Regions from separate parts of the Streptomyces sp. NPDC058239 genome, predicted to be linked through region 2. Evidence: riboswitches for the same ligand, from Rfam matches in the RefSeq annotation. Region 2 holds a riboswitch; each other region holds the start of a gene.
The links. A riboswitch is a leader RNA that binds a small molecule or an ion and turns the genes downstream of it on or off. The one in region 2 is predicted to bind cyclic di-AMP.

Region 1: linked by a shared signal. The riboswitch ahead of ACFVYE_RS28580 (NlpC/P60 family protein) and the one ahead of ACFVYE_RS13440 (transglycosylase SLT domain-containing protein) in region 2 are both predicted to bind cyclic di-AMP.
Region 3: linked by a shared signal. The riboswitch ahead of ACFVYE_RS22205 (C40 family peptidase) and the one ahead of ACFVYE_RS13440 (transglycosylase SLT domain-containing protein) in region 2 are both predicted to bind cyclic di-AMP.

What each region holds. Positions count from the first base shown of each region.
Region 1 is NZ_JBHVWS010000031.1:88,859-92,083, forward strand. Features, by position in the region: gene ACFVYE_RS28575 (hypothetical protein) at 1-135, shown strand, start outside; gene ACFVYE_RS28580 (NlpC/P60 family protein) at 217-1,374, opposite strand; cyclic di-AMP (ydaO/yuaA leader) riboswitch at 1,373-1,538, opposite strand; gene pcrA (DNA helicase PcrA) at 1,797-3,225, shown strand, end outside.
Region 2 is NZ_JBHVWS010000009.1:63,536-66,760, forward strand. Features, by position in the region: gene ACFVYE_RS13435 (DUF2461 family protein) at 1-576, shown strand, start outside; gene ACFVYE_RS13440 (transglycosylase SLT domain-containing protein) at 713-1,447, opposite strand; cyclic di-AMP (ydaO/yuaA leader) riboswitch at 1,452-1,637, opposite strand; partial or broken gene ACFVYE_RS13445 (ATP-binding cassette domain-containing protein) at 2,348-2,962, shown strand; partial or broken gene ACFVYE_RS13450 (ATP-binding cassette domain-containing protein) at 3,083-3,225, shown strand, end outside.
Region 3 is NZ_JBHVWS010000020.1:118,380-121,604, forward strand. Features, by position in the region: gene ACFVYE_RS22200 (LysE family translocator) at 1-606, shown strand, start outside; gene ACFVYE_RS22205 (C40 family peptidase) at 690-1,163, opposite strand; cyclic di-AMP (ydaO/yuaA leader) riboswitch at 1,167-1,339, opposite strand; gene ACFVYE_RS22210 (hypothetical protein) at 1,775-2,083, opposite strand; gene ACFVYE_RS22215 (ATP-dependent Clp protease proteolytic subunit) at 2,091-2,726, opposite strand; gene ACFVYE_RS22220 (hypothetical protein) at 2,911-3,195, opposite strand.

The DNA.
Region 1 (3,225 bases), on a different contig from region 2:
AAGCTGCTGCTCCTGGTCGTGATCCTCGCGCTCGTCTACGTCAAGCGGGACGAGGAGAAGGTCGACAAGGGCGCCTTCGCGGCGGTGGGCGGGCTGACGCTCGCCAACATCTTCATCGCCACGCTCTGGACCTGAGCCGGCCCGTGCCGCCCACGCTGCCGGACGGGCGTGGAATCCAAGCCCGTCCGGCAGCTGAAGACGCAAGGGCGTGAGCCGCTACGACGGTCGCACGCTGCCGTAGATCGGCATGTAGTAGATCGACTCCTCGCGCACATTCGCCCCCGGCTTCGGCGCGTGGATCATCATTCCGTCGCCCTTGTAGATGCCGACGTGGCTGATGTCGTCGTAGAAGAAGACGAGGTCGCCCGGCTGCAGATCCGCCGTCGCGATCCGGGTGCCTGTCTCCACCTGGTCCCAGGTGGTGCGCGGGAGGTCGACGCCCGCGGCCTTCCAGGCGGCCTGGGTGAGCCCGGAGCAGTCGTACGAGGACGGGCCCGTCGCGCCCCATACGTACGGCTTGCCGATCTGGGCCGCGGCGAAGGCGAGGGCCTTCTCCGCCTTGGTGGTGGCGCTGCTGCCCGAGCCGGTTCCGGTGCCCGTGCCCGTACCGCTGCCGGATTCCGCCTCCTTCGCGGCCTCCGCGGCCTTGCGGTCCGCCTCGGCCCTGGCGGCGGCCTGCTGCTGCGCCAGCTCCTCCGCCTTGCGCTTGGCCTCCGCCTCCTTCTTGCGCTCCAGCGCCGCGAGCCGCGCCTTCTCCTCGGCAGTCAGCTTCGACAGCATCGCGCGCGCGTCGCCCAGCTTCTTCTGGACGTTCTCCTTGCTGGTGCGCAGCGTGGTCTGTGTCGAGGTCAGCGTCTCCAGGCTCTGCACCGCTTCGGCACGCTTCTTCGACGCCTTGGCCTGCTGCGTACGGAAGTCCGTGACCGCCTTCTGCTGCTGACCGGTCATCCGGCTCATCAGCTGGCTCTGGTCGAAGTACGACTGCGGGTCGTCTGCCAGGAAGAAGGTGGCGCTCGGTGCGATGGAGCCGGTGCGGTACTGCGCGGCCGCGTAGGCGCCGAGCGTCCTGCGGGCGTCGTTGAGCTTGTCGGCGCGCTTCGCCACGTCCTCCAGCAGGGCGTCGACCTTGGCGCGCTGGGTGGCGGAGTTTTCCTTTGCCTGGTTGTACTGCTGGGTCGCGGTGCCCGCCTGCCGGTAGAGGTCGTCGACCTTCTTCTGGACGTCCTCGATGCTGGGCTTCGGGGCGGGGGCGGCCGTGGCGCTCTGTGTGGAGAGCAGGGTCACGGACGCCAGAGCCGCCGTGGTGAGCCCTACGGCCGGTGTGGTGGTGCGCACCCGGGTGCGCGGTTTGCGATGCGACGCCAAGGCCGGCATCTCCTTCCGTGGACCGCCTACCGGGTTAGCTGTCGGGTTCGGGCGGAACGGAAGGCTGCCCTACGGTCCGAGTGGGGGATAAGGACCGATTCACCCCGGTGCTGCGTGTGGGTCCCCGGTTCCGAACTCCCGTGAGGGCAGGCCGGATTCGGCGCGGGCGCCCGCTCGGCGTGGCTCGCCTCAGGGGGTACGGGCCGCCCGGTCGAGCACGCTAGCCAACCCGTGGTGCTGCTGTGAAGGTCGATGTTCGATATGCCCGATACATTTTCGTGACCTTGATGAAGTGGGGGTCGCGAGGGCCGACGACGGCCCGTATTCCCTTACGCGGCGTGGGTGCCCGCTGTCTTTGTGTGCCCGGCCGTCGGGTGCGGTTCGCCATGCGGCCGTCGTGTGTCGTTGCGGCGGCCTAGACTCGACAAGCGATGAGCAGCCTCTTTGACGACAGCTTCCTGGCCGGCCTCCAGCACTCGGAGGAAGAGCCCCCGCCGCCCCCCGAGGACTCCGCACCCGAAGCGGTGCCGGAGGACCTCTTCGCGGGCGTATTCGACGGGTCCCCGCCGCCCAGGGACGCGTATTACCGCGACGGCGCGCACCGCCCCGTCATCGACTCCGCGGCGCTCCTCGACGGGCTGAACACCGAGCAGCGCGCCGCCGTGGTCCACGCGGGCTCCCCGCTGCTCATCGTCGCCGGGGCGGGCTCCGGAAAGACCCGGGTGCTGACCCACCGGATCGCCCACCTCCTCGCCGAGCGCGGGGTGCACCCCGGCCAGATCCTGGCGATCACCTTCACCAACAAGGCCGCGGGCGAGATGAAGGAGCGCGTCGAGCAACTCGTCGGACCGCGCGCCAACGCCATGTGGGTCATGACCTTCCACAGCGCGTGCGTACGCATCCTGCGCCGCGAGTCGAAGAAGCTCGGCTTCACCTCGTCGTTCTCGATCTACGACGCCGCCGACTCCAAGCGCCTGATGGCCCTGGTCTGCCGCGATCTCGACCTCGACCCGAAGCGCTTCCCGCCGAAGGCGTTCACGGCCAAGGTCTCCAACCTGAAGAACGAGCTGATCGACGAGGAGACCTTCGCCGGTCAGGCCGCGGACGGCTTCGAGAAGACCCTCGCCCAGGCCTACGCGATGTACCAGTCCCGGCTGCGCGAGGCCAACGCGCTGGACTTCGACGACATCATCATGACGACGGTCCATCTGCTCCAGGCCTTCCCCGACGTCGCCGAGCACTACCGCCGCCGCTTCCGGCACGTCCTGGTCGACGAGTACCAGGACACCAACCACGCCCAGTACACCCTCGTGCGCGAACTGGTCGGCCCGGCCGGCGAGGGCGACGCCCCCGCCGAGCTGTGCGTCGTCGGTGACGCGGACCAGTCGATCTACGCCTTCCGCGGCGCGACCATCCGCAACATCCTCCAGTTCGAGGAGGACTACCCGAACGCGACCACGATCCTCCTGGAGCAGAACTACCGCTCCACGCAGACGATCCTGTCCGCCGCCAACGCGGTCATCGAGCGCAACGAGAGCCGCCGCCCCAAGAACCTCTGGACGAACGCCGGCACGGGCGCCCGGATCACCGGCTATGTCGCCGACACCGAGCACGACGAGGCGCAGTTCGTCGCCGACGAGATCGACCGGCTGACCGACGCGGGCGATGCCAAGGCGGGCGACGTCGCGATCTTCTACCGTACGAACGCGCAGTCCCGTGTCTTCGAAGAGATCTTCATCCGCGTCGGACTGCCGTACAAGGTCGTCGGCGGCGTGCGCTTCTACGAGCGCAAGGAGGTCCGGGACGTCCTGGCCTACCTCCGGGTCCTCGCCAACCCCGAGGACACCGTCCCGCTGCGCC
Region 2 (3,225 bases):
GAAGCTCGCGAGAAGCGCAGAAAGGACCGGGAGCGTCTCGTACGGCAGCCCATGATCGCGTTGCTGAACGATGTGGCCGACGCGGACCAGGCCTACGAAGACTTCTCCGTCTGGGGGTTCCGCAAGGACCCGTGGTGGTGGCAGCACCAAGTGGCGGTGATCCGGATCGCACGCAACGTCGAGATCGGTCTCCGCTTCGACCTCGACGGGCTCCGGATCAAGGGCGGCTGGACCTACCCGGACCCTGGGCAGGTCCCGTTGTTCCGCACGGCCGTTGCCGCGCAAGGCAGTGGCCCCGAGCTGGTGCGCGCCATCGAGGCACTGGGGGCTCAGGGGTACGGGATCACCGGGGACACCATGAAGCGCATGCCGCGCGGCCATGACGCCGGTCATCCCCGTGCCGACCTGCTCCGGTACCGCTCGGTCTCCGCTGCCCGTCCCCTCGGCGGGGACTGCGCACAGCACACGTCGGCGTTGGTCGACGCCGTGCTCGAAGCGGCGGAGGAGTTGGAGCCCCTGCTCTCCTGGCTCGCGGGCCATGTGACCGTTCCTGGCACCCGCCGACGCCCCACATGACGTTGCCTTCGTATGCCGTCCACGCGGGTGGGCAGCCGAAAGGCGGTCCCTGACCGGCGGGTGCGGTCCCTTCCGAGGAGCCTGTTCGGCCCCTCGCCACCCGTCGGTCCTGAACCGCCATCGGCGCTGCTGTGCGTCAGTAGGCCCCGAACACGTTGTCGATGGAGCCGTACTTGTCGGCGGCGTAGTTGCACGCTGCGGTGATGTTGGCGACCGGGTCGTAGCTGTCCAACGGCGTACCGGGCACGTGGTAGGCACGGAACGTCGGGTCGATGATCTGCAGGAGCCCCTTGGACGGCGTGCCCTTGGCGGCGTTCGAGTCCCAGTTGTTGATGGCCAGGGGGTTGCCCGAGGACTCGCGCAGGACGTTGCGGTGGATTCCGTCGTAGCTGCCGGGGATGCCGTGTTTGGCCATGACGGCCAGCGACTCCTTGATCCAGCCGTCCAGATTGTTCGTGTACGTCGCGGGCTTCGCGGCCGGTGCGGCAGTGGCGGAAGTTTTGGACTCGGCCTGGGCGCCGATCGTCAGCTTGATGCCCGGCCGAAGCACTGCAGGATTGTCGCCGATGATCTCTCGATTGTCCTCGTACAGCTTCTGCCAGCCACCGCTGAGCGAATGCACCCGCGCGATCTTGGAAAGGGTGTCGCCCGCGGCCACGGAATAGATGATGGGCGCGGCCTTCTGTGCGGCCTTTTCCTTGACGGTCGACACCGCAGCCTTTTCGGCGGCGACGGGCTGCGCCGGCGCTGCCGAGGCGAAGCCGGCACCGATCAGCGGAAGCACGAGAGCGGCTCCGCCCGTGGTCGCGGCGATGAGACCGCGGGTCAGCGAAGTGGACTTACGACGACGGTGGTTACCCGTTGCAGACATAGCGAATTCCTCTCCGTCGCCTACGAGGTGAGCTGTCGGGTTCAGACTGGAGATGTCTGGCCGCACGCGAATGCGGCTTCACCCCGAGCCGTTCCGGATACCGGATCGGCGGCTTACCTGGGTCCCCCGTTCCTGCCATACATGAGTGGTCGGATTGTCGGACGGCGGCAGGATTCGGCGTTCCGTCCGGATTGACGGTGACCGTAGGCGAGAAACATCGAAAGGAACAAGCTCCTATTTTTGGATCACAATTCATTTACAAGATCGAATCGTGGAATTGGCAGTAATCCACCTCACACCGCGAAGCAAAATTTCCCGCCACAGAAGGGAACCGGGCAGCACGCAACGGCGTCCCGAACTCTTGACGTGACTCACGCCACAGGTTTTCCAAAAGGGACAATTCAGGCAGTACTCAAGGGTCGCAACTCTCCCCAAATGCCCCTTTGCGAACCAAGAGATCACTTCTAAGCAAATCGCCCATACTGGAACATTTGCATGCGATCCGGATACTTCTCGGGCCGATCGCACCCGCCAGGGCTCCATGCCCTCCGGCCTCCCGGCGAAGCGGCCCGCAGGCCGCTCGTCACACTCCCCCGCACGAGATCAAGGCTTTGCCTTTCGTCCAACGGGTCGTTATCGTGTCCAACGGCTCTGTTGTCTCCGATAGAGGTGGACGTTGCGCATCTGAGGTTCGCGATCATCGCGCCGTACGGCTTCAGCCGTACGCCCGTCACGCAGTGGCAGTGTTCAGTCCTGCCCGTGACCCCGCGTGGATGCGACCTCGGTGCATGAGCCGTCCCTCGATCTTTCGGGCCGCCGCACCTCCCTCTCGGTTCGGTCGCTGCGTGGTGCTCGCATACGAAGCCCCCATTCACCGCGCTTGCGACTGCGAGGATCACCATGGCAACACCCACCGCCCCCAGCGCCTCTCTCACCTGCTCCGCCCTGTCCTTCCAGTGGCCGGACGGCACGACCGTCTTCGACGAGCTCTCCCTCAGCATCGGCCGCGGCCGCACCGGTCTCGTCGGGACCAACGGCGCGGGCAAGTCGACACTGCTGCGACTGCTGGCCGGCCAACTGCGCCCGTCCCAGGGCTCGGTGACCGTCGGTGGCAGCCTCGCCCACCTCCCTCAGAACATCACCCTCGACACGACGCTGCGTGTGGACGAGGCCCTGGGCATCGCCGGACGACGCAATGCGCTGCGCGCCATCGAAGCCGGGGATGTGGACGAGAAACACTTCGAGACGATCGGCGACGACTGGGACGTCGAGGAACGAGCCCTCGCGACACTGGGGTCACTCGGACTCGGCGATGTCGAACTGGACCGCACCGTGGGCCGGATGTCCGGCGGGGAGACCGTTCTGCTGCGGCTGGCCGCACTGCTGCTGGAGCGTCCCGACGTTCTCCTCCTGGACGAACCGACCAACAACCTCGATGTGTTCGCCCGCCGCAGGCTCTACGAGGCCGTCGACTCCTGGCGCTCCGGTGTCCTCGTCGTGGTGAGCCACGACCTCGAACTGCTGGAGCGCGTGGACCGCATCGCCGAACTGCGCTCCGGATCCGTGAACTGGTACGGAGGCGGCTGGTCCGCCTACGAAGAAGCCCTGGCCACCGAACAGGAAGCCGCCGGGCGGATGTTGCGGGCCGCCGAGGCCGACGTACGCCGGCAGAAGCGCGAGCTGGAGGAGACCCATGTGAAGCTGGCGCGCCGCCAGCGGCACGGCAGGAAGATCGAGGCCGAGCGGCGGCTCCCGAAGATCCTCGCCGGCGCGCGGAA
Region 3 (3,225 bases), on a different contig from region 2:
GTCGCCGCCGGAATGGTCGCGCTGCCGGGCGCGGACTTCACCGTCGTCGTACGCAACGCGCTCGCCTCCCGGTCAGCGGGGGTGGCGACCGCGCTGGGTGTTGCCGGCGGACTCCTCGTGCACACCGCGCTGGCCGTCGCCGGGCTTGCCGCTGTGCTGGTGACGCTGCCCGTACTGTTCCGCACCGTTCAGCTGCTCGGCGGGGCCTACGTCCTCTACCTCGGCATCAGCGCCCTGTACGCGGCGCGGCGGCGCACCACGGGCAGGGCGGGCGAGGCCGAGGGCGAACCAGCAGGGCAGGGAACCGTACGCGCACTGCGGCAGGGCTTCCTCACCAACGCCCTGAATCCCAAGGCGCCGGTGCTCTTCCTGAGTCTGCTGCCGCAGTTCGTTCGCGACGGGCAGCCGCCGCTCCCGAGGACCTTGCTGCTCGCAATGATCGTGGTGCTGCTTGCGCTGATCTGGTTCCCAGCCGTGGCCCTCCTGGTGGACCGGCTGGGCCGGTGGCTGCGCCGGCCGCGTGCCGCCCGCGCAATCGAGGGCGGCAGCGGGTTGGCGCTCACCGGTCTGGGGCTGGTGCTGGTGTCCGGTCCCCTGTTGCACTGAGTATCGAGCGGGTCAGCGGCGCAGACCATGGCCTGTCCGGCGGATCACGGCCGGGGGCGCGTGCCCGATCCGCCGGACAGACATCAGCGGACCCGCCCGTAGTAGACGCTCTTCGTCCAGATCTTCTCCAGCCGGACCACCGCGCCGGTCCTCGGCGAGTGCCAGATCCTGCCCTTACCGGCGTAGATCCCCACGTGGTAGATGCTGCGGCCGTAATGGAAGAAGACCAGGTCGCCGCGGTGCCTGTGCGAGGCCGAGATATGGCGGGTCTTGTTGTACTGCTGCTGGGCCGTGCGCGGGAGCTTCTTGCCCGCCTTCTTGAACGAATAGACCGTCAGACCCGAGCAGTCGAAGCGGTTGGGGCCGGTGGCCCCCCATCCGTACGGCGATCCCTTCTTCGACGCGGCGATGTTGAGTGCCTTCATCGAGAGAGTCGCTGCCTGGGCTTGCGTCGTGGCGCCAGGGGCGAGCATCGTGCCGCCGACGGCGGCCAGTGTCAGAACCGAGGCCGTGCCGGCCCGGGCGAGCAGAGACGGGACATGAACCTGCGCAGCCATGCGCAACCCTTCGTCAGCCGCCTGTGAAGGATGACCTGTCGGGTTCGGGCTGGCGAAGTTGCCCGGCCGCGCTCGGCGGCTTCACCCCAAGGGTCGATGGGTGTTCCGGTCGACCCGTTGTGCTCGGGTCCTCCACTCCTGCCGATCCACTTCTGTCGACCAGGCATCCGGACGGCGGCAGGACTCGGCGTCCGCCCGGACCGCCCCGCCGCGGTGGCGGGGGCTTGTCGTCCCAGGGATCTTGACGCACCGACTGCCGGATTTCCGAGGGGAAGCGACGATATGCGAGTCTCCTCACGAATGACCCGTTTGGGTGTGGCTGATGATTTCGAAGACCGTGCAGGTCGCTCGGACCGGTCTCGTACCAGGGGTGGAATGACGGATTCTGCTCACTGCCCTCGCGAAAAAAGCAAGTTGAGATGTCGCTCGCGCGGGGGAATCCCTACGCCGAACGAGCTAGGAATTTCGATTTGCCTGCCGGGCGTGTCGCGCAGGGGAGTTGAGCGAGGTCCGCCGGAGTCGGGGTCGGAGCGGGTTGAGCAAACTCCGTCGGAGGTGAAGACAGGGGGAGTTGGGCGGACCCGGCCGGGGCCCAAGACGCAGTGGGCCGATCAACTCGCCTGAGCGGGGGGTACGGTGACACGTCCGGCCCGCCGTTCCCCGTCCAGCACGCGCAGCGCCCGCGCCAAGGTGGCGGCGTGGATCTGCGCCTCGCCGCGCTCATGCATCAATGCGAGGGCGTCCCGCAGCGCGCTCGCCCGTGAGGCCAGTGCCTGCGCGGCGCGCAGTGCACCGTAGGTGTCGCTGCCGCGGGCCGGGTTGATCCGGCCCAGTTGGTCCAGGACTTCGAGGTAGCAGTCGATGAAATCCCCCTCGGCGCGCGTCAGTGCGGGGAGCGGCGGCAACTCCGGTGGCTGCATCGGGCGTTCACCTCGCGCTGTGCGGCGGGAGTGACGACTTCCGGTTCTCCATGATGTGGTCCACCAGACCGTACGCCTTGGCGCCCGCCGCGTCGAGGATGAGGTCGCGCTCGATGTCGGTGGTGATCTGCTCTGCGCTGCGGCCCGTGTGACGGGCCAACAGTGTGGTGATCATCTTGCGGACCCGCTCCAATTCCTGTGCCTCGATCTCCAGATCGGACGGCTGGCCCTGAACCGGCTCGGTCAGTTCGGGCTGCTGCACGACGACCCTGGCGCCGGGCAGTGCGTGCCGCCGGCCGGGAGCGCCCGCGGCGAGCAGCGCGGATGCGCAGGAACCGGCCTGGCCGAGGCAGTAGGTCTCCACCTCGCAGGTGAGGTACTGCATCGTGTCGTAGATCGCGGACATGGCTCCGAACGAGCCGCCGGGGGAGTTGATGTAGAGCGAGACGGGCCGGTCCGGGGCGTCGTACTCCAGATACATGAACTGGGCGATCAGATCGGTGGCCGCGGTGTCGTCGACCGGGGTGCCGAGGAAGACGATCCGTTCGGCGAGCAGCTTGGAGTACGGATCGAGGGTGCGGATCCCGTTGGTCGTGCGCTCGGTGAACTCGGGCAGCACGTGACGGGCGGCGGGGCGGAACAACATGGCGTTGCCTTTCCTCCGGGGCTGTACGGGGCTCTGCACAAGCATCTGTAAAAAATGTACAGGACGTACAGAAGGTTGTGATGGAGGCATGATCCTAGTGATCCACAAAAGCCCCAGTTCAGAGGCTGTTTTGGCTGTTCGCTGAGGGCGGATATCTCACAATCTCTAGACGTCTTGCTCGTCAGGCTGCTTCGTCTTCACTGAAACCGAGTAGAGAAGTGAGGTGGTCCGAGGCGGCGCGGAGGTCCTCGGGGCTCGGGTGGACGTACATCCGCTTGGTGAAGTTGGCGTTGGCATGCCCGGCCCATGCGGCGAGGACGACGTCCGGCACGCCGTTGACGGCAAGAAACGTGAGGCACCAGCGACGTGCGTCGTAGAGCTGGACCTTCCGCAGCTTCAGCTTCCGCTGCAGGGAGTACGGGGCCTCACGGAGGTCTCGAGTCGTGAGCGGCTGGCCGAGGGCCACGATGAGTCACGCCTGGTCGACCACCGCCTG